3 regions of the Ancylobacter novellus DSM 506 genome follow, and region 1 is predicted to be linked to each of the others. Evidence: predicted binding sites of a transcription regulator. Region 1 holds the regulator's gene; each other region holds the start of a gene.

Region 1 (6,727 bases):
GCCGAACGCCTCGGTCGAGGTCGACCAGCCGGACATCCTCATCGTCGAGGGGCTGAACGTGCTGCAGACCGGCCGGCCGCCCAAGGACGGCAAGGCCATCCCCTTCGTCTCCGACTTCTTCGACTTCAAGATCTACATCGACGCCGACGAGGCGATCCTGGAGCGCTGGTATGTCGAGCGCTTCATGCGGCTGCGCGATTCAGCCTTCCGCGACCCGAAGGCCTATTTCCACCGCTATTCCAGCCTCTCCGACGAGGAAGCCGACGCCACGGCGCGCTCGATCTGGCGCTCGATCAACCTCGTCAATCTGCGCGAGAACATCCTGCCGACGCGCCAGCGCGCCGACCTTATCCTGCGCAAGGGCGGCGACCATGAGGTCGAGGCGGTTTCGCTGAGGAAGCTGTGATGCCCTTCGTCGTCATCCCGGCCGAAGGCGAAGCCGTGGAGCCGGGATCGCTCTCCAATCGGGTCGCGATCCCGCATCGGCCTTCGGCCGTCCGGGATGACGGGTGAGAGAATGACCGCCGCCGTCGAGATCGTTCCCGGCTGCCTCTACTGGCCCGGCTGGCTCGACCGGCCGGCGCAGGAGGCGCTGGCGGAGGAGCTCCGGCAGGTGCTCGCTGGCGCGCCGCTGTTCACCCCGCGCATGCCGCGCACCGGCAAGCCCTTCTCGGTGCGCATGTCGAATTGCGGGCCGCTCGGCTGGGTCTCGGACGAGACCGGCTACCGCTATCAGCCGACCCATCCCGAGACCGGCAAGCCCTGGCCGCCCATGCCGGACATGCTTCTAAAAGCATGGGACGCGCTCGCCGGCTCGCCGCTCCAGCCCGAGGCCTGCCTCATCAACTGGTACGCGCCCGGCACGCGCATGGGGCTGCATCAGGACCGCGACGAGGAGGAATTCGCCGCGCCCGTCCTCTCGCTGTCGCTGGGCGATACCGCGCTGTTCCGCGTCGGCGGCACCTCGCGAAAGGACCCGACGCGTTCCATCCGCCTCGCCTCGGGCGACGCGCTGCTGCTCTCCGGCCCGGCGCGGCTCGCCTTTCACGGCATAGACCGCATCCTGCCGGACACTTCGACGCTGCTGAAGCAGTCCGGCCGCATCAATCTGACGTTACGCCGGGTACATCCGGGCGCGACGAGCGAAATTCCGCCTTGTTGAACCCGCAGAAAAGGCCAAGTTGCGCTGCTGAGCCATCGTCGGCTCCCAGAATGTGAAGGATTGCGAATGCGCCTTGTTGTCCGCGTTGCCGCCCTGGTTCTTCCGCTGCTTGCCCTCAGCGTTCCCGCTGGCGCGCAGGCTGTCTTCCCCAATCAGGGTACGATCGGCCTCGTGCCGCCCGAAGGCATGAGCGAGATCCCCAACGTGCCGGGCTTCCAGGACCGCGCCACCAAGGCCTCGATCCTGGTGCTGGAGATGCCGCAGCCGGCGTTCCAGGAGATCACCAGCCATTTCGCGCCGGCGGAACTGAAGAAGCAGAACGTCACGGTGGAGGAGCGCCGCGACGTCGAGCTCGCCGACGGGGTCAAGGCGGTGCTGCTCAAGGGCTACCAGTCCATTCCCAACGCCGGCACGACGCTGAAGAAGTGGATCCTGATCGCCGGCGGCAAGCAGCAGACCGGCATGATCACGGTGCAGTTCCCGGAGGAGGCCTCCGCCCGCTATCCCGACAAGGCGGTCGAGGCGGCGCTGAAGACCGTGGTGTTCCGTGCCCCGCCCAGCAATGAGGAGCTGATGGCGCGGCTGCCCTTCACCTTCGACGACATGGAAGGCTTCAAGGTGTTCAAGGTGCTCGGCGGCAGCGCCGTGCTGCTGACCAAGGGCGATGCCGAGCCCGATCCCTCCACCCAGCCCTTCTTCATCGTCGCCGCCGGGCCGGGCGAGGTGCGCGAGGAGGAGCGCGAGAGCGTCGCCAAGCGGGCGATCTCCAGCGTGCCGGGCGTCAAGGAGCTGCGGGTGGAGCGTGGCGGCCCGCTGCGCATTGGCGGCCAGCCCGGCTATGAGCTGATCGCCAATGCGCTCGACGCCAAGTCCGGCAAGCCGGTGAAGGTGGCGCAGTGGCTGCGCTTCGGCCGCACCGCCAATCTGCGTATGGTGGGTGTGGCGCCGGCCGCGAGCTTCGACGCCGATTTCGGCGCCATGCGCGGCCTGCGCGACGGCATCGAGCTGCGCTGAGGATCACCACCGCTCGGCATTCCTCTTCCCTCATCCCCAGGCTTGACCCGGGGACCCAGCCTATCCGCCGACGCACGGCGTGGCCCCTGGGTGGCCGGGTCAAGCCCGGCCATGAGGGCAGAAATGGTGGAAGACGCGAGCAGAACCGAACTGCGCTGAAGATCAGTCCTCGGCTGCCGAGCCACCCTCGGCCGTCATCCCCGGGCTTGGCCCGGAGATCCACGACTTCCTTAGGCACCAAAGACGTGGATGGCCGGGACAAGCCCGGCCATGACGTTCAGTTGGTAGGCAGGACCTGTGTAGGCAGGACCTGTGTAGGTAGGACCTGCCCTCACCCCTCGGCGGCGGGGGTCTCGGCCGGGGCCGCCTTCGGGCCGCCCTTGGAGACGCCGACCAGCGCCGGGCGCAGCACGCGCTCGCCGATCTTGTAGCCGGGCTGGATCACCTGCACGACCGTGCCCGAGGGCAGCTCGGTGTTCGGCACCTCGAACATCGCCTGATGCAGGTTCGGGTCGAACTTGGCGCCTTCCGCCTCGATGCGGGCGACGCCGTGCTTGGCGAGCGTCTGGGTCAGCGCGCGGGCGGTGATGTCGATGCCGTCGAGCACCGTCTTCAGCGGCCCTTCCGCCTTCTCGCGCGCCTCGGCATCGACGGCGCCGAGCGCCCGCTCGAAATCGTCGGCCACGGTGAGGATGTCGCGGGCGAAGCCGGTGATGCCGTAGACCTTGGCGTCGGCGACCTCGCGCTCGGCGCGGCGGCGCACATTGTCGGCCTCGGCGAAGGCTCGCAGGAACTTGTCCTTGAGCGTGGCGATCTCGCCTTCCAGCCGATCCTTCTCGGCGGTGAAATGGGCGGCAAGGTCGTCGGTCGCCGCGAGCGCGTCGTTCTCGGCGGCACGCGCCTCGTCCGCCACATCAGGCTGGTCCGCCGGCTTGCGGTTCTCGTCGCTCATAAGCACCTCGTCGGGAGAATGGATTTGCCCGCACACTTTTTCGTGCGGACGCCCGCCATATCGGGTCGGATGGTTGAAAAATCAAGCCGCGTCGATGCCCGGACCGGCCAGGACGCGGCTCACCACGCGGGCGGTGAAGTCGACCATCGGCACGATGCGGGCATAGTTGAGCCGCGTCGGCCCGATGACGCCGAGCACGCCGACCACCCGGCCCTGCCCGTCGCGATAGGGCGCGACGATGGTGGAGGAGCCCGACAGCGAGAACAGCTTGTTCTCCGAGCCGATGAAGATGCGCAGCCCCTGCGCGTCCTCGGCGCGGCCGAGCAGGTCGACCACCTCCTGCTTGGCTTCGAGGTCGTCGAACAGCAGGCGCACGCGCTCGAGGTCCTCGATGGCCTTGAGGTCGTGCAGCAGCCGGGTCTGGCCGCGCACGATGAGCCGCCGGTCGGCCTTGTCGCCGCCGGACCAGCTGGCAAGGCCGGTCTCGACCACGCGGGCGGTGACCTCGTCCAGCTCGGCGCGGCGGGCGGCGAGCGTGCGCTCCACCTCGGCGCGCAATTCGGCGATGGTGCGCCCGCGGGTGAGCGCGCTGAGGAAATTGGTCGCCTCCACCAGCGCCGAAGCCGGGAGGCCCGGCGGCAGCGGCACCAGCCGGTTCTCCACCTCGCCATCCTCGGAGACGAGGATGAGCAAGGCGCGGCTCGGGTCGAGCGGCACGAATTCGATGTGCTTGAGCCGCACGTCGGTCTTGCCGGCGGTGACGACGCCGGCGCCGCGCGACAGGCCCGACAGCAGGTTCGAGGCCTCCGCCAGCACGCCTTCCACCGTCTGGGCGCGGGCGGCGGCGCGCACCTGCGTCTCGATCGAGTTGCGCTCGTCCTCCGAGACGTCGCCGATCTCCAGCAGCGCGTCGACGAAGAAGCGCAGCCCCCGCTCGGTCGGCAGCCGACCGGCGCTGGTGTGCGGCGCGAAGATCAGCCCGGCCGCCTCCAGGTCCGCCATGACGTTGCGCACCGAGGCCGGGGAAAGCGTCATGGGGATCAGGCGAGAAATATTCCGGGACCCCGCCGGCTCGCCGGTGGCGAGATAGGTCTCGACGATCTGGCGGAAGATCTCGCGCGAGCGCTCGTCGAGCCGCGCGAGCTGCGGGGCGGTGGCGGAGAGCAGCGGATCGAAGGGCATCACCATATCTGTGCGTTCACGCGCCTATTCCGTTCGTGACCCCGCTATATTTCGGCATTCGGCCGGCGCATTCAAGCAACCGTCGGCAACCGCGCCCGGCCGGCCGATTGCGCCGGGGCGGCGGCGCCCTTACAAGGGCCGGCCATCAAGGTTTCAGGAGAGTTCCGCATGCGCCCTTCCCGCCGCCAGCCCGACGAGATGCGGGCCGTCAGCTTCGAGCGCGGCGTGCTGCGCCATGCCGAGGGCTCGTGCCTGGTCAAGTTCGGCGAGACGCATGTGCTCGTCGCCGCCACGCTGGAAGAGCGCCTGCCGCCCTGGCTGAAGGGGCAGGGGCGCGGCTGGGTCACGGCGGAATACGGCATGCTGCCGCGCGCCACCCATGAGCGCACCCGCCGCGAGGTCACCGCCGGCAAGCCCTCCGGCCGCACCCACGAGATCCAGCGCCTGATCGGCCGCTCGCTGCGCACCGTGGTGGACCTGGAGAAGCTCGGCGAGCGCCAGATCACCGTCGACTGCGACGTCATCCAGGCCGATGGCGGCACCCGCACCGCCTCCATCACCGGCGCCTGGATCGCCCTGCACGACTGCCTGAGCTGGATGAAAACGCGGGGAATGCTGGCAACGATTCCCCTTCGCGACCACATCGCCGCCGTCTCCTGCGGCATCGTCGACGGCGAGCCGCGGCTCGACCTCGACTATGTGGAGGATTCCTCGGCCCATACCGACGTCAACTTCGTCATGACCGGCACCGGCGGCTTCGTCGAGATCCAGGGCACGGCGGAGAAGACGCCGTTCACCGAGGACGAGTTCGGCGCCATGCTCGGCCTTGCCCGCAAGGGCGTCGCCAAGCTGGTCGACCTGCAGAAGCTGGCGGTGTCATGAGCGCCGCCGAGCCGCACCGCCGCCTGGAAGGCCGCATCGTCATCGCCACGCATAACCCCGGCAAGCTGGAGGAGATGCGCGGCCTGCTGGCCCCCTATGGCGTCGACGCGGTCTCGGCCGGCGAGCTCGGCCTGCCGGAGCCGGAGGAGACCGGCCTCACCTTCGCCGAGAACGCCCGCATCAAGGCGGTCTCGGCCGCCAAGGCCTCCGGCCTGCCGGCCTTCGCCGACGATTCCGGGCTGTGCGTCGAGGCGCTGGGCGGTGCGCCGGGATTGCTCACCGCGCGCTGGGCCGGGCCGGAGAAGGACTTCATGGCGGCGATGACGCGGGTCGAGACCGAGCTGCGCGCGGCCGGCGCCGAGCTGCCGGACCTGCGCCGCGCCTATTTCATCTCCGCGCTCTGCCTCGCCTGGCCAGACGGCCATGCCGAGGATTTCGAGGGCGTGGTCGAGGGCACGCTGGTCTGGCCGCCGCGCGGCCCGGCCGGCTTCGGCTACGACCCCATGTTCCAGCCGGACGGCTATGAGCGCACCTTCGGCGAGATGACCGGCGCGGAGAAGCACGGCCTGCCGCCGCTCGGCCGCGGCCTGTCGCACCGCGCCCGCGCCTTCATCGCGCTGGCGACGGCCTCCCTCGGGGCGAATTTTGACTGAAGTCGACCATAGGCGGCCTCTCGCGCCGCCGCCTCCGGTGGATCCCGGCTTCGGCGTCTATGTCCACTGGCCGTTCTGCAAGGCCAAGTGCCCCTATTGCGACTTCAACAGCCACGTCCGCCATTCCCCGCCAGACCAGGCGCGCTTCCTCAAAGCCTTCAGGGCCGAGATCGCCCATACGCGCGAGCGCATCGGCCAGCGGCGGACGCAGAGCGTGTTCTTCGGCGGCGGCACGCCCTCGCTGATGGAGCCGGCAACGGTCGGCGCCATACTCGACGCCATCAATGAAGCCTGGCCGCTCGACGCCCGCGCCGAGGTGACGCTGGAGGCCAACCCGACCAGCGTCGAGGCCGGCCGTTTCCGCGGCTACCGCGCCGCCGGGGTCAACCGCGTCTCGCTCGGCGTGCAGGCGCTGGACGACGCCTCGCTGAAGGCGCTCGGCCGCATGCACACGGCGCAGGAGGCGCTCGGCGCGGTGGCGGTGGCGCGCGCGGCCTTCGAGCGGGTGTCCTTTGACCTGATCTATGCCCGGCCCGACCAGAAGCCGGAAGCCTGGGCGGCCGAGCTGAAGCGCGCCATCGAGGAGGGCTGCGAGCACCTGTCGCTCTACCAGCTCACCATCGAGGACGGCACGCCCTTCGCCGCGCTGCACCGCGCCGGCAAGCTGATCGTGCCGGAGGACGAGGTCGCCCGCGCGCTGTGGGACGTGACGCAGGAGACGACGCGCGAGGCCGGCCTGCCGTCCTACGAGGTCTCCAACCACGCCCGCCCGGGCGCGGAGAGCCGGCACAATCTGCTCTACTGGCGCTATGGCGAATATGCCGGCCTCGGGCCGGGCGCGCATGGCCGGCTCGACACGCCGGAGGGGCGCGTCGCCACGTC
Region 2 (6,727 bases), 1.9 Mb from region 1:
CGCCCTTCTTCGGCAGCTCGGCGATCATCGCCTCGGTGGTGATGAGCAGCGAGGCGACCGAGGCCGCGTTCTGCAGCGAGGAGCGCAGCACCTTCGCCGGATCGATCACGCCCGCCTTGAACATGTCCACATACTCGCCCGACTGCGCGTTGAAGCCGTAGGCGTAGGTGTTCTTCTCAAGGATGCGGCCGACGATCAGCGAGCCGTCCTCGCCGGCATTGCTGGCGATCTGGCGCGCCGGGGCCTGGATCGCCTTGCGGACGATGTCGACGCCGGTCTTCTGGTCGGGATTGGCGGTGGCGATGTTCTCGAGCACCTTGGTGGCGCGCAGCAGGGCGACGCCGCCGCCCGGCAGGATGCCTTCCTCGACCGCCGCGCGGGTGGCGTGCAGCGCGTCGTCCACGCGGTCCTTCTTCTCCTTGACTTCGATCTCGGTCGCGCCGCCGACGCGGATGACGGCAACGCCGCCCGCGAGCTTGGCCAGACGCTCCTGCAGCTTCTCGCGGTCGTAGTCCGAGGTGGTCTCCTCGATCTGCGCCTTGATCTGCGAAACGCGGTCGTTGATGTCCTTCTTGGAGCCGGCACCGTCGACGATGGTGGTGTTCTCCTTCTCGATCACCACCTTCTTGGCGCGGCCGAGCATGGCGAGGGTCACCGAGTCGAGCTTGATGCCGAGATCGTCGGAGATGGCGGTGCCGCCGGTCAGGATGGCGATGTCCTGCAGCATGGCCTTGCGGCGATCACCGAAGCCCGGAGCCTTGACGGCCGCGACCTTGAGGCCGCCGCGCAGCTTGTTGACGACGAGCGTGGCCAGGGCCTCGCCCTCGACGTCCTCGGCGATGATGAGGAGCGGCTTGGAGGTCTGCACGACGGACTCGAGGACCGGCAGCAGCTCCTGCAGGCCGGAGAGCTTCTTCTCGTGGATGAGGATGTAGGGGTCCTCGAACTCCACGCGCATCTTCTCGGCGTTGGTGATGAAGTAGGGGGAGAGGTAGCCGCGGTCGAACTGCATGCCCTCGACCACGTCGAGCTCGGTCTCGGCGGTCTTGGCTTCCTCGACCGTGATCACGCCCTCATTGCCGACCTTCTGCATCGCCTCGGCGAGGAACTTGCCGACATCGGCGTCGCCATTGGCGGAGATGGTGCCGACCTGGGCGATCTCCTCGTTGGAGGTGACCTTGCGGGCGTTCTTCTTGAGGTCGGCGACGATGGCCTCGACGGCGAGGTCGACGCCGCGCTTCAGGTCCATCGGGTTCATGCCGGCCGCGACCGACTTGGCGCCCTCGCGCACGATCGCCTGGGCGAGCACGGTAGCGGTGGTGGTGCCGTCGCCGGCGAGGTCATTGGTCTTCGAGGCCACTTCGCGCACCATCTGGGCGCCCATGTTCTCGAACTTGTCCTCGAGCTCGATCTCCTTGGCGACGGTGACGCCGTCCTTGGTGATGCGGGGAGCGCCGAAGCTCTTCTCGATGACGACGTTGCGGCCCTTCGGACCGAGGGTCACCTTCACCGCGTTGGCGAGGATGTCGACGCCGCGCAGCATCTTCTCGCGCGCGTCGCCCGAAAACTTAACTTCTTTGGCAGACATGTGATTTTCTCCGGTGAAGCGTTGCGAGCAGCCTTGGAAGCTGCCTCACGCGGCCTTCTTGGCCGAGGTGGTGGCTTCCAGCACGCCGAGGATGTCGGCTTCCTTCATGATGAGGTAGTCGGTGCCGTCGATCTTGACCTCGGTGCCCGACCACTTGCCGAACAGCACGCGGTCACCGGCCTTGACGTCGAGCGGGACCAGCTTGCCGGCCTCGTCGCGCGCGCCGGGGCCGACGGCGACGACTTCGCCCTGCGAGGGCTTTTCCTTGGCGCTGTCGGGGATGATGATGCCGCCCGCGGACTTCTCCTCCGCGTCGATGCGCTTGACCACAACCCGGTCATGCAGGGGACGGAACTTCATCGGTTCTCTCCACAAATCCTGGACGATCGTTTGATCCGGCAAGCGCCGGGACGACGCCGTGAAGGCCATCGCACCCGCTACGCTGCCGCGGGGACATCTAGGCGGCGGCGCAAAGGCGCGCAAGGGCGCGGCGGCAAAAAATTAGCAGTCGCGGTTAGTGAGTGCCAGCGCTTGTCACACAGGCCTGTCAGCACTCCGTCGTATATGCTGCCAGTGCATTGATTTTGCACGCGAAAATGAAACTTTGGCCTTGTCGCGCGGATTGTCCGACCGCACAATTCGACTCATCGCGACAGGAGGTTCCGCATGGGAGTTCATGGGGTATCGTCTAAGGGCGTGGGGCCGGCGACGACGGTGTCGGAGGATTTCCGCCGGCAGCTCGCCGGCTACGGGCTGACCACGGCCCGCATCCTCTACCGCATGCCGGACCACCCGGCGATCCTGCAAACCTATCTCTGGCAGCATTACGATCTCTGCCCGCATTTTCCCGAGCTCAACCGCTTCCTCGACTTCTGGAAACGGGAGCTGGAAGGCCCGCTGCACTCGGTGACGGTGGCGCATGCGCGGCTGATCGGGCCGGCCGAGTTGCGCAGCGTCGACGGGGTTTTCAGCCTGAACTGAGAAGCGCCGCGCCTTGCCGCTTCCACCGGCCATTTGACCGCACTGCCCTCACCTTGCCGCCTTCGACGTGCTATGAGGGCGGCGAAATGGGTGCCGACCCGGCGTCCCAAGTCGAGATGAAGGCACCTGGTCAGGCCCGTGGATCACCGCTCGCCGCGCACGTCGGAGTTGCTCTCCGCCATCGTGACCGCCCATTCGGCCGAGCGCATCGGCGTCGGCGAGGTGGTGCACGCGCTGCGCAACCGCGCCTTCGGCCTGTCGATCCTGCTGCTCGGCCTGCCGAACTGCCTGCCCATGCCGCCCGGCCTGCCGGTGATCTGCGGCATATTGCTCTGCCTCGTCGGCGGGCAGATGGTGGTGGGGCGCGACGAACTGTGGCTGCCGCGTTGGCTCGCCAACCGCACCATCTCGCGCGCGCTGCTGGAGCGCATCGTCAACGGTTCGCTGAAGTGGATCCGCCGCTTCGAGAGCTATTCGCGCCCCCGCCTGCACTATTTCTCCTCGCCCTCGGCGCGCTTCGTGCTGGGCGGGCTGGTGGTGGTGCTCGGCCTTCTTCTGCTGCTGCCGATCCCGATCTTCGGCAACCTGCCGCCGGGCATCGCCGTGGCGATCCTCGGCCTCGGGCTGGTGGAGCGCGACGGCGCCTTCATCTTCGCCGGCGTCGTCGCCACGCTGGTCAGCCTCGGCGTGATGGGCCTTTTGAGCTGGATGCTGTTCCAGGGCGCGCTGGCCGTCATCTGACGAAGACTTCCGGAAGAACCTCATCCCGGGGCGCTCGCACCTCAGAGTCCGCCACGTAATCCCACCTTCCCTCATCCCCGGGCTTGACCCGGGGACCCAGCCCTTAGGTCAGCGCCAGGCGGACAGCCTGGGTGGCCGGGTCAAGCCCGGCCATGAGGGCCAGAGGTTAGGAATTGCAGAGCCAAACTGAATTGCGGGTCAGGCTCTCGGGACGACGATCGGTCCTACGGGAGGACCTCGAGGGGACTGGAAGGCTCATAAATCAAGAGTTGTATTTCCGCATATGCAACCATAGGATGCTACCGCTGTCTGGGCACAATCGATCGTGTGGGGGCGGGGATGGCATCGAAGACGAGCGGGGCTGCTGCCCCTAATCCACGCAAGCGGCTGATCCTGTGCCTCGACGGCACATGGAACACGGCGGACGGCGACGAGATCACCAACATCGTCCGGCTGCGCGACATGCTGCAGCCGGGGACCGCCGACGGCATCGAGCAGCGCATCTATTACGACGAGGGCGTCGGTACGCTCGGCGGCTTCGACAAGTATATCGGAGGCGGCGTTGGCAAGGGTCTCGATGTCAATGTCCGCCAGGCCTACCGCTTCCTCAGCCAGTTCTACGCGCCCGGAGACGAAATCTACATCTTCGGCTTTTCGCGGGGCGCCTTCACCGCCCGCAGCCTCGCCGGCTATATCGGCGCCAGCGGACTGTTGCGGCAGGACAGCTGTAACCCGGTGAACGAGGATGCAGCCTGGGCCTATTATCGCACCGACGCCAAGGACCGTTATCCTACCGAAGGGCTCAGGCTCGGTGGCCTATGCCATGCGGGGGTGCGCATCCGGGTGCTCGGCGTGTTCGACACCGTGGGTTCGCTTGGCATTCCGCTCAGTGTGGCGACCTTCCGCGACAGGCGCTTCCAATTCCACGACACGACGCTTTCCTCGATCATCGACCATTCGCTCCACGCTGTGGCCATCGACGAGAAGAGGCGATTCTTCCCACCCTCCCTATGGCAGGTGCCGCAGCACGCCAATTACCGGACGGTCGAGCAGGTCTGGTTTCCCGGCGTGCACGCCGACATTGGCGGCGGCTATGGAGCGGGTGGCATCGGTGCCTTGACCTTGAAGTGGATGCTTGACCGCATAGATGCGCTCAACACGAAGGAGGGGCGTCCTTCCCTCGTCTACCGCGACGGAGAACCGAGCATCCCCAGGCAGGCGAGCCCCATCGCCATTCATGAATCGCGCAGCTGGAAATCAATCATCAGCAATAGTTTGCCGACGATCCGCATCATCTCGCAGCAGCGCCCGGTGAGGAATGGCTCCGCCATGTTCAGGCTTGCTGCCTTGCCTCCTCATGCCCGCCCGATCGGTGAGTTCGTGCATGTTTCCGCGCTCGCCCAGTTGCATTGCAAGAGCGGTCGGAAGGGGCAGGGCTACGATCCGCTCAACTTGCGCTACGCCCTCGATCAGCTGTTCTCGTCGGACCATGTGGCACTGAAGCGGCCGACCGTTCGTCTCGGCTTTGTCGGGGAGAACGGCAACCCGCTCGACTGGATCGCCGACGAGGACGATGCCAACGAGCTCTCCGCCGCGCTGCCTTCCGAATATCTCGATCCGCTGGACAGGGCGCGGACGGCATGGGCCGCGAGCGCGGCCCCCGCGCCGTCAGGCCCGCCCGACGAAGGGGGCGGCCGTCGCCATGAGGGTCATGAAGAGGACGTTGGCGTCTAGCGGCAGGCCGGCCATGTGGGCGACCGCCCGGCCGGCATGGACGGGATCGAAGGTCGGCTCGACCATGAGCTGGCCGTTCGGCTGAAGGATGCCCGTCTTCATCTTCACCGCCATGTCGGTATCGGCATTGCCGATGTCGATCTGGCCGCAGGCGATGTTGTGGGCGCGGCCTTCCAGCGCGACCTGCTTGGTCAGGCCGGTGACGGCGTGCTTGGTCGCCGTGTAGGGGCCGGTGAACGGGCGCGGCGTGTGGGCGGAGAGCGAGCCGTTGTTGATGATGCGCCCGCCCTTGGGGTCCTGCGCCTTCATCAGCCGGATGGCGGCCTGCGTGCACAGGAACACGCCGGTGAGGTTGACGCTCACCACGCGCTGCCAGTCCTCCAGCGGGACGTCCTCGATCGGCATGCCCGGCGACCAGCCGCCGGCATTGTTGAACAGCACGTCGAGCCGGCCGAAGCGCTGCTTCACCGCCTCGAACAGTGCGGCGACGGAGGCGGGGTCGGCGACGTCCGAGGTCACGGCATGCCCGCGTCCATCCATCGCTGCCGCCACCGTCTCCAGCGGCTCGGCGCGCCGGCCGGTGAGCACGACGGTGAAGCCGGCCTCGCCGAGGGCGAGCGCGGCGGCCTTACCGATGCCGCTACCGGCGCCGGTGACGAGGGCGATGCGATTGGCGTTCATGATGGTTCCTCCCAGGGCCGGCGAAGATGGACGAGAGGCGCCGCACGGGCAAGATCGCGCCGGGGCTGCGCCGAAATGCGACGGGAACGCACCGCAATAAGGAACCTCGAAGACTTGTCCGCGTTATCGAGGCGGCAGACAAGTCATTCGAACGGGAGGCGAACCACATGCCCGCTATTCTGATGTGGCTTATCGGTATTCCGATTCCGATCATCATCCTGCTCTACCTCCTCACCTGACGGTGATGAGGTGAGCGCCGCCGGACGACCCGGCGGAGCCGATGAAGCTACGGGCCGGCCATGTGAACGACATGGCCGGCCCATGTCGTTTCACGAGTCGTTTCGGCTCAGCGCTGGCGGCCGTAGGGCGGCCGGGGAATGGAGTTATGCGCAGCCCGCAGGGCTGCCGACCAACGCTCGCGCAGATCGTGGAAATAGGGCTCGCCCGGCTCGATCCGGTAGCTGAGCTCGGATTGGCCGGCGTCGCGGCGCGCGACGAGGATGTCGATCGGCATGCCGACCCCGAGATTGGAGCGCATGGTCGAGTCCATCGAGATCAGGCCCGACTTCAGCGCGTCGTAGATGTCCATGTCGAAGGCGATGGAGCGGTCCAGCACCGGCTTGCCGTATTTGTGCTCGCCGATCTGCAGGAAGGGCGTGTCGGCGGTGCATTCGATGAAGTTGCCGGCCGAGTAGATCATGAACAGCCGCAGCCGGCCGCCATTGACCTGGCCGCCGAACAGGAAGGAGACGTCGAAGCGCACATCGGCGTCCTTCAGCGCGGCGCCGTAGAGCTCGTAGACGTGGCGCACGGCGCGCCCGACGAGCTGGGTCGCGCGGAACATGCTGGTGCAGCTCGTCAGCGTCTCCCTCTCGCCGGTCTCGGTGTTCTCCAGGCCCTCCTGCAGCGTCGAGATGACCGCCTGCGAGATGGAGAGGTTGCCGGCGGTGGCGAGCGCCAGAACATGCCGGCCCGGCTCCTCGAAGACGTGGAGCTTGCGGA
Region 3 (6,727 bases), 1.4 Mb from region 1:
CGGAGAGCTTCGGGGACGACCTTCCGGAAACGCCAGCGTCCGGACGTCCGGTTGAGCTTCGGAGAGGGGTAGGCCATGCGCATATTGGGTCGCCTCACTGGACCAAAGAGGCGGCCGAAACTCCTTCTAGATCAACAACCTGTTGGAAACTATCACTCCGCCAGCACGCGTGTCGAGGGGAAGGTGATCTCGACGATGGTGCCGACATCCACCGCGCTGCGGATGTTGAAGCTGGCGCGGTTGGCCTCCGCCAGCGCCTTGGTCAGCGGCAGGCCGAGGCCGGTGCCGCCCGAGCCGGCGCGGCCGGAAGTGGCGATCTGGCGGAACGGCTCCATGGCGATGGCGATGTCCGCCTCCGACATGCCGATGCCGGTGTCGCGCACCCGCAGCACCACTTCGCCCTGTTCGGTCAGCGTCGTCGACAGGATCACCTGGCCGCCCGGCTGGGTGAATTTCACCGAGTTGGAGACGAGGTTCAGCACGATCTGGCGGATCGAGCGCGCATCCGCGACCACAGGCGGCAGGTCGGTGGCGAGCGAGGAGCGCACCACGATGCGCTCGCGGTTCGCCTGCGGCTGCATGATCGCCATGCACTGCTGCACGATCTCGTTGAGCGCCACGCTGGTGAAGGCGAGGTCGAGCTTGCCGGCCTCGATCTTGGAGAGGTCCAGAAGATCGTTGATCAGCGAGATCAGGTGCTCGCCGGAGGAGTGGATGTCGCGCAGATAGTCGCGGTAGCGCTGGTTCTCGATCGCCCCGAAGCGCTCCTCCATCATGACTTCCGAGAAGCCGATGATGGCGTTGAGCGGGGTGCGGATCTCGTGGCTGATCTTGGCGAGGAAGTCGGACTTGGCGAGGTTGGCGCGCTCGGCGAGGTGCTTGGCCTCGGTCAGCTCCTCCTCGGCCTTCTTCCACTGGGTGATGTCGCGCAGCACGGCGCAGAACTTGGTCGGGTCGTCGCCGATCCGGCCCATGGTCATGAACAGCGGGATCAGCCCGCCCTCGCGCACGCGGCCGATCACCTCGCGCCCGTCGTTCAGCACGCTGGCGACGCCGTTTGAGGCGAGCCCGTCGAGATAGTCGATCGCTGCACGGTGGCTCTCGGGCGCCAGCAGCAGGGTAATGGCCTCGCCCTGTACGTCGCCGGCGTTGAAGCCGAACAGCGCCTCGGCCGGGTGGTTCATGGAGAGGATGGTGCCGGCCTTGTCGATCAGCACCACGCCGTCGGTGGCGGTGTCGAGGATGGCGCGCAACTCGCGCTCGGCATTCTCCGCCTGGCGCAGGGCGAGCTCGGCCTGGCGGATCCGCTCGTCGGTCACGGCGTCGAGGCGGTGCAGCACATAGAGCATCGCCGTGCCGCCCTCCCAGGGGGCGGACATCAGTCGCGCCTCGACGGTGATGCCGTGGCCGGTGGCGGTGAGGAGGGTCAGGGCGCGGCTTTCTTCGTCACCGCCGGCCCGCTGCGCGCCGAACAGCGTGGCGAGGCCGCCGGCGGCCTCCAGCGCGGCGAGGTCGGCGTGGCCGGTCCATTCCAGCAGCGCGCGGTTGGCGTAGAGCAGGTGGTCGCCGCGGAACGCAAGCATGGCGAGCGGCAGCCGGTCGAGAACGGGCCGCTCGCCGTCGCTGAGCACGCGCTGCAAGCCCTCCGGCTCGGGCCGGGGAGGGAGCGGCGGAACTGCGGCCGGGAGCTCGGCGGCGGGCGGAATGGCGACCGACGCAGTGGGGGCGGGCGCCGCCGCCGGTTCGGCCGGAGCGGGCTCGGCCGGCGGGGGGAAGTCGTCGTCGACGCCTTCCAGTTTGGCACCGAGCGCGCGGGCGATCTCGCGGAAGGCGTTGCGCTCGCCGTTGGACAGGCCTTCCCAGGAGGCGCGCACGCCGTTCTCGCCATTGCCGCGCAGCGGCACGACGTTCGGCGCGGAGGGGACGAGGCTGAGCGTGACGCGCACCGGCGACGTCGGCTCGGCCGCCGCGGGGGCCGTCGGCGCGGCGGGCGCAGGCGGCGGCTCGGCCGCGCGGGGCGGGATCGGAGGCGCGACGGGCGGCACGATAGGTGGTGCGGCGGGCCGGGGAGCGGGCGCCTGCACCGGCCGCTCGGGCGAGGCGCGGCGGCCCTTGATCAGGCCGAAGCCGCGCATGCCCTCGCCGCGGATCGGTGCGCCGCCGAGCTCGATGTCGAGCGCGTCGCCGCGCGCGGTGGGCAGCAGCACCGGCAGGCGGGAGAAGCTCAGCCCTTCCAGCGCGGCGCGATGGGCGCCGGGGGCGCCGAGCGCCTGCCAGTCGAGGCCAGCGATCTCTTCCGGGACACGGCCGAGCGCAGAGGCGAGGCGCGGGTCGACATGGCCGATCCGGGCATCGAGGCCGGTGCGCCAGGTGAAGCGGGTGGGGGCGTCGTGCGGCTCCTCGGCCGGCGAGGGGGCGGCAGGGGCAGCCTCGGCGGGCATGCCCACGGGCGCGATGTCGAGGCCGACCAGCAGCACCGCCCGCGCGGAGCCGGCGGCGACGAGCGTGCAGGCGAAGGTCGCCGGCGTCAGCCGCCCGGCGAGGCGCACGCGCTCCAGTCGCGGCGGACGGTTTGGGCGCAGCCCGGGCGCGAGGCGGGCGGCGAGCCCCGCGGCCATGGCCGGGTCGAGCACGGCGCGGCCGGCCGGGTTGGCGGCGATCAGCGTGCCGTCGGCATGCACCAGCACGGCCGGCGCCGCCGCCGCGAGGACGGTTGCCGCCTGGGCGCGCAGGGCGTCGAGCGCCGCGCTGCCGAAACCGTCCGTGGGTGTGTTCATCGTCCCCAGAATGACCCCGCCGGCAATACCGCCAGCCCTTTGCGAATTCAGGACGGCCTGCCGATGGGGCATGCCGCCGGAACGTAACAATAGTGCGGGCCGGCGCCCTATGCCATGAGGAGCGGCCCTCGTCGTTCCAGCTTCATCATTTCCGGTTAATCGGATGCCACCGATACCGGTTAACCGGATGCAACCGGGCGCGCGAAAAAAGGCGCAAATTCGATTGCCTTTCGCAGCGCAGCTTCTACTTTCGATTTAGGCGTCAGTGCGGATGCATCGCCCGCTGGCGGAACCTAAGATCCGATGCCGTCAACGGGAGGGAGTTGTGCCATGGCCGACGATCCGAAGCTCGAAGTCCCTCCGGAACTGCGAACCATCGCCGAGCAGGGCGTGGACCAGGCCCGCGCGGCGTTCGACGGCTTCCTGAGCGCGACGCACAAGGCGCTGGACGACGCCGGCCGCCAACTCGACGCGGCGCATGAGAATGTCCGCGACCTCGGCCGCACCACGCTGGAGTTCACCGAGGCCAACATCGCCGCCGGCTTCGATTTCGCCACCCGTCTCGCCAAGGCGTCGACGGTGGAGGAGTGGACGCGCCTGCACGCCGACTACGTGAAGGAACAGGCCGCCCGGCTGACCGAGCAGGCGAAGGCGCTCGGCGAGCATGCCGGCGGCGCCGGCTTCGGCGGGCACAAATAAGCGGACCAAGCGCGCCTGAAGCGGGCCTCGTGCCGCGCCGGCGAAAAAATTTGCGCATCCGGGTTGATTGTGCATTGCAATATGATATTGCAGTGCACAATTACAGCGTAGAGATCAGGCAGGGTGAACCGGAACGCTTCCGGGGGCCGCGTCTGCCGGTCAACGCAGGGTCGCGCGAGCGCGGAGCGCGGCCATGCCTTGTTGAACCCGAGCCGCGAATGCGAGGAGAAAACGCATGGTTGAGGCCACCACCGTTCCGCCTTCGCCGAAGAAGGCCGCCAAGGCTGCCACCTCGGCTTTCGAGGCGGCGATGCCGAAGTTCGACATTCCCAAGTTCGACATCCCCGCGAGCATGGAAGTGCCCGCCGTGATGCGCGAAATGGCCGAGAAGAGCGTGCAGAGCGCGCGTGAGGCCTATGAGAAGATGAAGACGAGCGCCGAGGAGACGACCGATCTCCTCGAGGACACCTATTCGACCGCCTCCAAGGGCGTCGCCGAATACAACGCCGTCGCGCTGGAGTCGCTGCGCACCAATGTGAACGCCGCGTTCGACTATGTCGGCGCGCTGTTCGGCGCCAAGAGCGTCTCCGAGGCGGTCGAGCTTTCGACCGGCCACATGCGCAAGCAGTTCGACGTGCTCTCGGCGCAGGCCAAGGAGCTCTCCACCCTCGCCCAGAAGGTGGCGACCGACACCGCCGAGCCGATCAAGGCCTCGGTCGAGAAGACCATCAAGAAGTCGGTCTGATCGCCGGTTTTTGAACAATCGCTAAGACCCGGTCCGCGCTCGCGGACCGGGTTTTTTCGTGCCCGCGCTCCCGCCCGTCGCCGCCGCCGGGAGCCTGTCGGTGCTTGACTCGATCCCGGCGACCTGCCTATCTCGCGGCGGTTTGGCACTCTCCCAGGATGAGTGCCAGTGATACCAGCAAACGCTGCCCATGAGCGCCATGCCGGCGCGAGACAGGAAGACCGAGGATCAACCGATGGCCAAGCTGAAGTTCCGCCCCCTGCATGATCGCATCGTGGTCAAGCGCCTGGATGCCGAGGAGAAGACTGCGGGCGGCATCATCATTCCCGACAGCGCCAAGGAAAAGCCCTCGCAGGGCGAAGTCGTCGCCGTCGGCCCGGGTGGCCGCGATGAGGCCGGCAAGCTGGTCCCGCTCGACGTCAAGGCCGGCGACAAGGTGCTGTTCGGCAAGTGGTCCGGCACCGAAGTGAAGATCGACGGTCAGGACCTGCTGATCATGAAGGAATCCGACGTCATGGGCATCGTCGGCTGAGGCCGGCTGAACACCCCCGACGCAACCCCATTCAGGAGTAGGCCACATGGCTGCCAAGGAAGTAAAATTCGCCGGTGACGCCCGCGAGCGCATGCTGCGCGGCGTCGACATCCTCGCCAACGCGGTGAAGGTGACCCTCGGTCCGAAGGGCCGCAACGTCGTCATCGAGAAGAGCTTCGGCGCTCCCCGCATCACCAAGGACGGCGTCACCGTCGCCAAGGAGATCGAGCTCGAGGACAAGTTCGAGAACATGGGCGCCCAGATGGTGCGCGAAGTGGCCTCGAAGACCAATGACCTCGCCGGCGACGGCACCACCACCGCCACCGTGCTGGCCCAGGCCATCGTCAAGGAAGGCGCCAAGGCGGTTGCCGCCGGCATGAACCCGATGGACCTGAAGCGCGGCGTCGACCTCGCGGTCGTCGAGGCGATCAAGGACATCAGCAAGCGCGCCAAGAAGGTGAAGAACACCGACGAAGTCGCGCAGGTCGGCACCATCTCCGCCAATGGCGACGCCTCGATCGGCCAGATGATCGCCGGCGCGATGCAGAAGGTCGGCAATGAGGGCGTGATCACCGTCGAGGAAGCCAAGACCGCCGAGACCGAGCTCGAGGTCGTCGAGGGCATGCAGTTCGACCGCGGCTATCTCTCGCCGTACTTCATCACCAACGCCGAGAAGATGATCGTCGATCTGGAAGATCCCTTCCTGCTGATCTTCGACAAGAAGCTGTCGGGCCTGCAGCCGATCCTCCCGGTGCTGGAGCAGATCGTGCAGTCGGGCAAGCCGCTGCTGATCGTCGCCGAGGACGTCGAGGGCGAGGCCCTGGCCACGCTCGTCGTCAACAAGCTGCGCGGCGGCCTCAAGGTCGCGGCCGTGAAGGCGCCGGGCTTCGGTGACCGCCGCAAGGCCATGCTCGAGGACATCGCCATCCTCACCGGCGGCCAGGTGATCTCGGAAGAGCTCGGCATCAAGCTGGAGAGCGTCAATCTCGCCATGCTCGGCCGCGCCAAGAAGGTGATCATCGAGAAGGAAAAGACCACCCTTGTCGACGGCGTCGGCAAGAAGAAGGACATCGAGGGCCGCGTCGCCCAGATCAAGCAGCAGATCGAGGAGACCACCTCGGACTACGACCGCGAGAAGCTGCAGGAGCGTCTGGCCAAGCTGGCGGGCGGCGTCGCGGTGATCCGCGTCGGCGGCGCGACCGAGATCGAGGTCAAGGAGAAGAAGGACCGCGTTGACGACGCGCTCAACGCCACCCGCGCCGCGGTGGAAGAAGGCATCGTCCCCGGCGGCGGCATCGCCCTGCTGCGCGCCAAGAAGGCGGTCGAGAAGCTCACCTCCGAGAACCCGGACATCGCCGCCGGCATCAAGATCGTGCTGCGCGCGCTCGAGGCGCCGATCCGCCAGATCGCCGAGAACTCGGGCGTCGAGGGCTCGATCGTGGTCGGCAAGGTGCTGGAGTCGAAGGACCAGAACTTCGGCTTCAACGCCCAGTCCGAGCAGTTCGTCGACATGATCGCCTCCGGCATCGTCGACCCGGCCAAGGTGGTGCGCACCGCTCTGCAGGACGCGGCCTCCGTGTCCGGCCTGCTCATCACCACCGAGGCGATGATCGCCGACCTGCCGAAGCCCGCCGCGGCCGCCCCGGCCATGCCGGGTGGCGGCATGGGCGGCATGGACTTCTGAGGAAGTCCAACCGCTTCTGAACAAGAAGGGGCGTGGCGCGAGCCGCGCCCTTTTCTTTTGGCGGCCGCCGCTAAGTCGTCATCCCGGCCGTAGGCGAAGCCGACGGCAGGGGGAAGGGACGACCTCGATAGGCCAGAGGAATATAATCCTAGACAAAGACCCTTCCCTCTGCCATCCTTGCTCCACCTCGTCCCGATGAGGGGGCGCAACCGGAGCGGCCGGCTCGCGCGGGACGGGGGGCGGTGGCCGTCTGGCGGGGATAACGCACCTCGTCCGGGCGGCGGCCCAAG

The links. Region 1 encodes HrcA, which represses chaperone genes, less so after heat shock. Its sites were predicted from a motif close to GTTAGCACTCNCNNNNNGNGAGTGCTAAC; they were not measured.
Region 2: a site for HrcA is predicted at 2,089-2,117, ahead of groES (co-chaperone GroES). Genes of this name have one in related genera too.
Region 3: a site for HrcA is predicted at 4,363-4,391, ahead of groES (co-chaperone GroES). Genes of this name have one in related genera too.

Annotation. Positions count from the first base shown of each region.
Region 1 is NC_014217.1:4,053,477-4,060,203, forward strand. Features, by position in the region: gene coaA (type I pantothenate kinase) at 1-406, shown strand, start outside; gene SNOV_RS19065 (alpha-ketoglutarate-dependent dioxygenase AlkB family protein) at 518-1,162, shown strand; gene SNOV_RS19070 (hypothetical protein) at 1,229-2,176, shown strand; gene grpE (nucleotide exchange factor GrpE) at 2,508-3,128, opposite strand; gene hrcA (heat-inducible transcriptional repressor HrcA) at 3,210-4,313, opposite strand; gene rph (ribonuclease PH) at 4,479-5,192, shown strand; gene SNOV_RS19090 (non-canonical purine NTP pyrophosphatase) at 5,189-5,845, shown strand; gene hemW (radical SAM family heme chaperone HemW) at 5,883-6,727, shown strand, end outside.
Region 2 is NC_014217.1:2,189,782-2,196,508, reverse strand. Features, by position in the region: gene groL (chaperonin GroEL) at 1-1,588, opposite strand, end outside; gene groES (co-chaperone GroES) at 1,634-1,948, opposite strand; gene SNOV_RS10455 (usg protein) at 2,255-2,569, shown strand; gene SNOV_RS10450 (exopolysaccharide biosynthesis protein) at 2,708-3,310, shown strand; gene SNOV_RS22605 (DUF2235 domain-containing protein) at 3,650-5,044, shown strand; gene SNOV_RS10440 (SDR family oxidoreductase) at 4,979-5,725, opposite strand; gene SNOV_RS10435 (hypothetical protein) at 5,752-5,964, shown strand; gene SNOV_RS10430 (proteasome-type protease) at 6,072-6,727, opposite strand, start outside.
Region 3 is NC_014217.1:646,470-653,196, forward strand. Features, by position in the region: gene SNOV_RS22505 (DUF6538 domain-containing protein) at 1-83, opposite strand, end outside; gene SNOV_RS03080 (PAS domain-containing sensor histidine kinase) at 153-2,777, opposite strand; gene SNOV_RS03085 (phasin family protein) at 3,108-3,476, shown strand; gene SNOV_RS03090 (phasin) at 3,712-4,221, shown strand; gene groES (co-chaperone GroES) at 4,457-4,753, shown strand; gene groL (chaperonin GroEL) at 4,800-6,437, shown strand.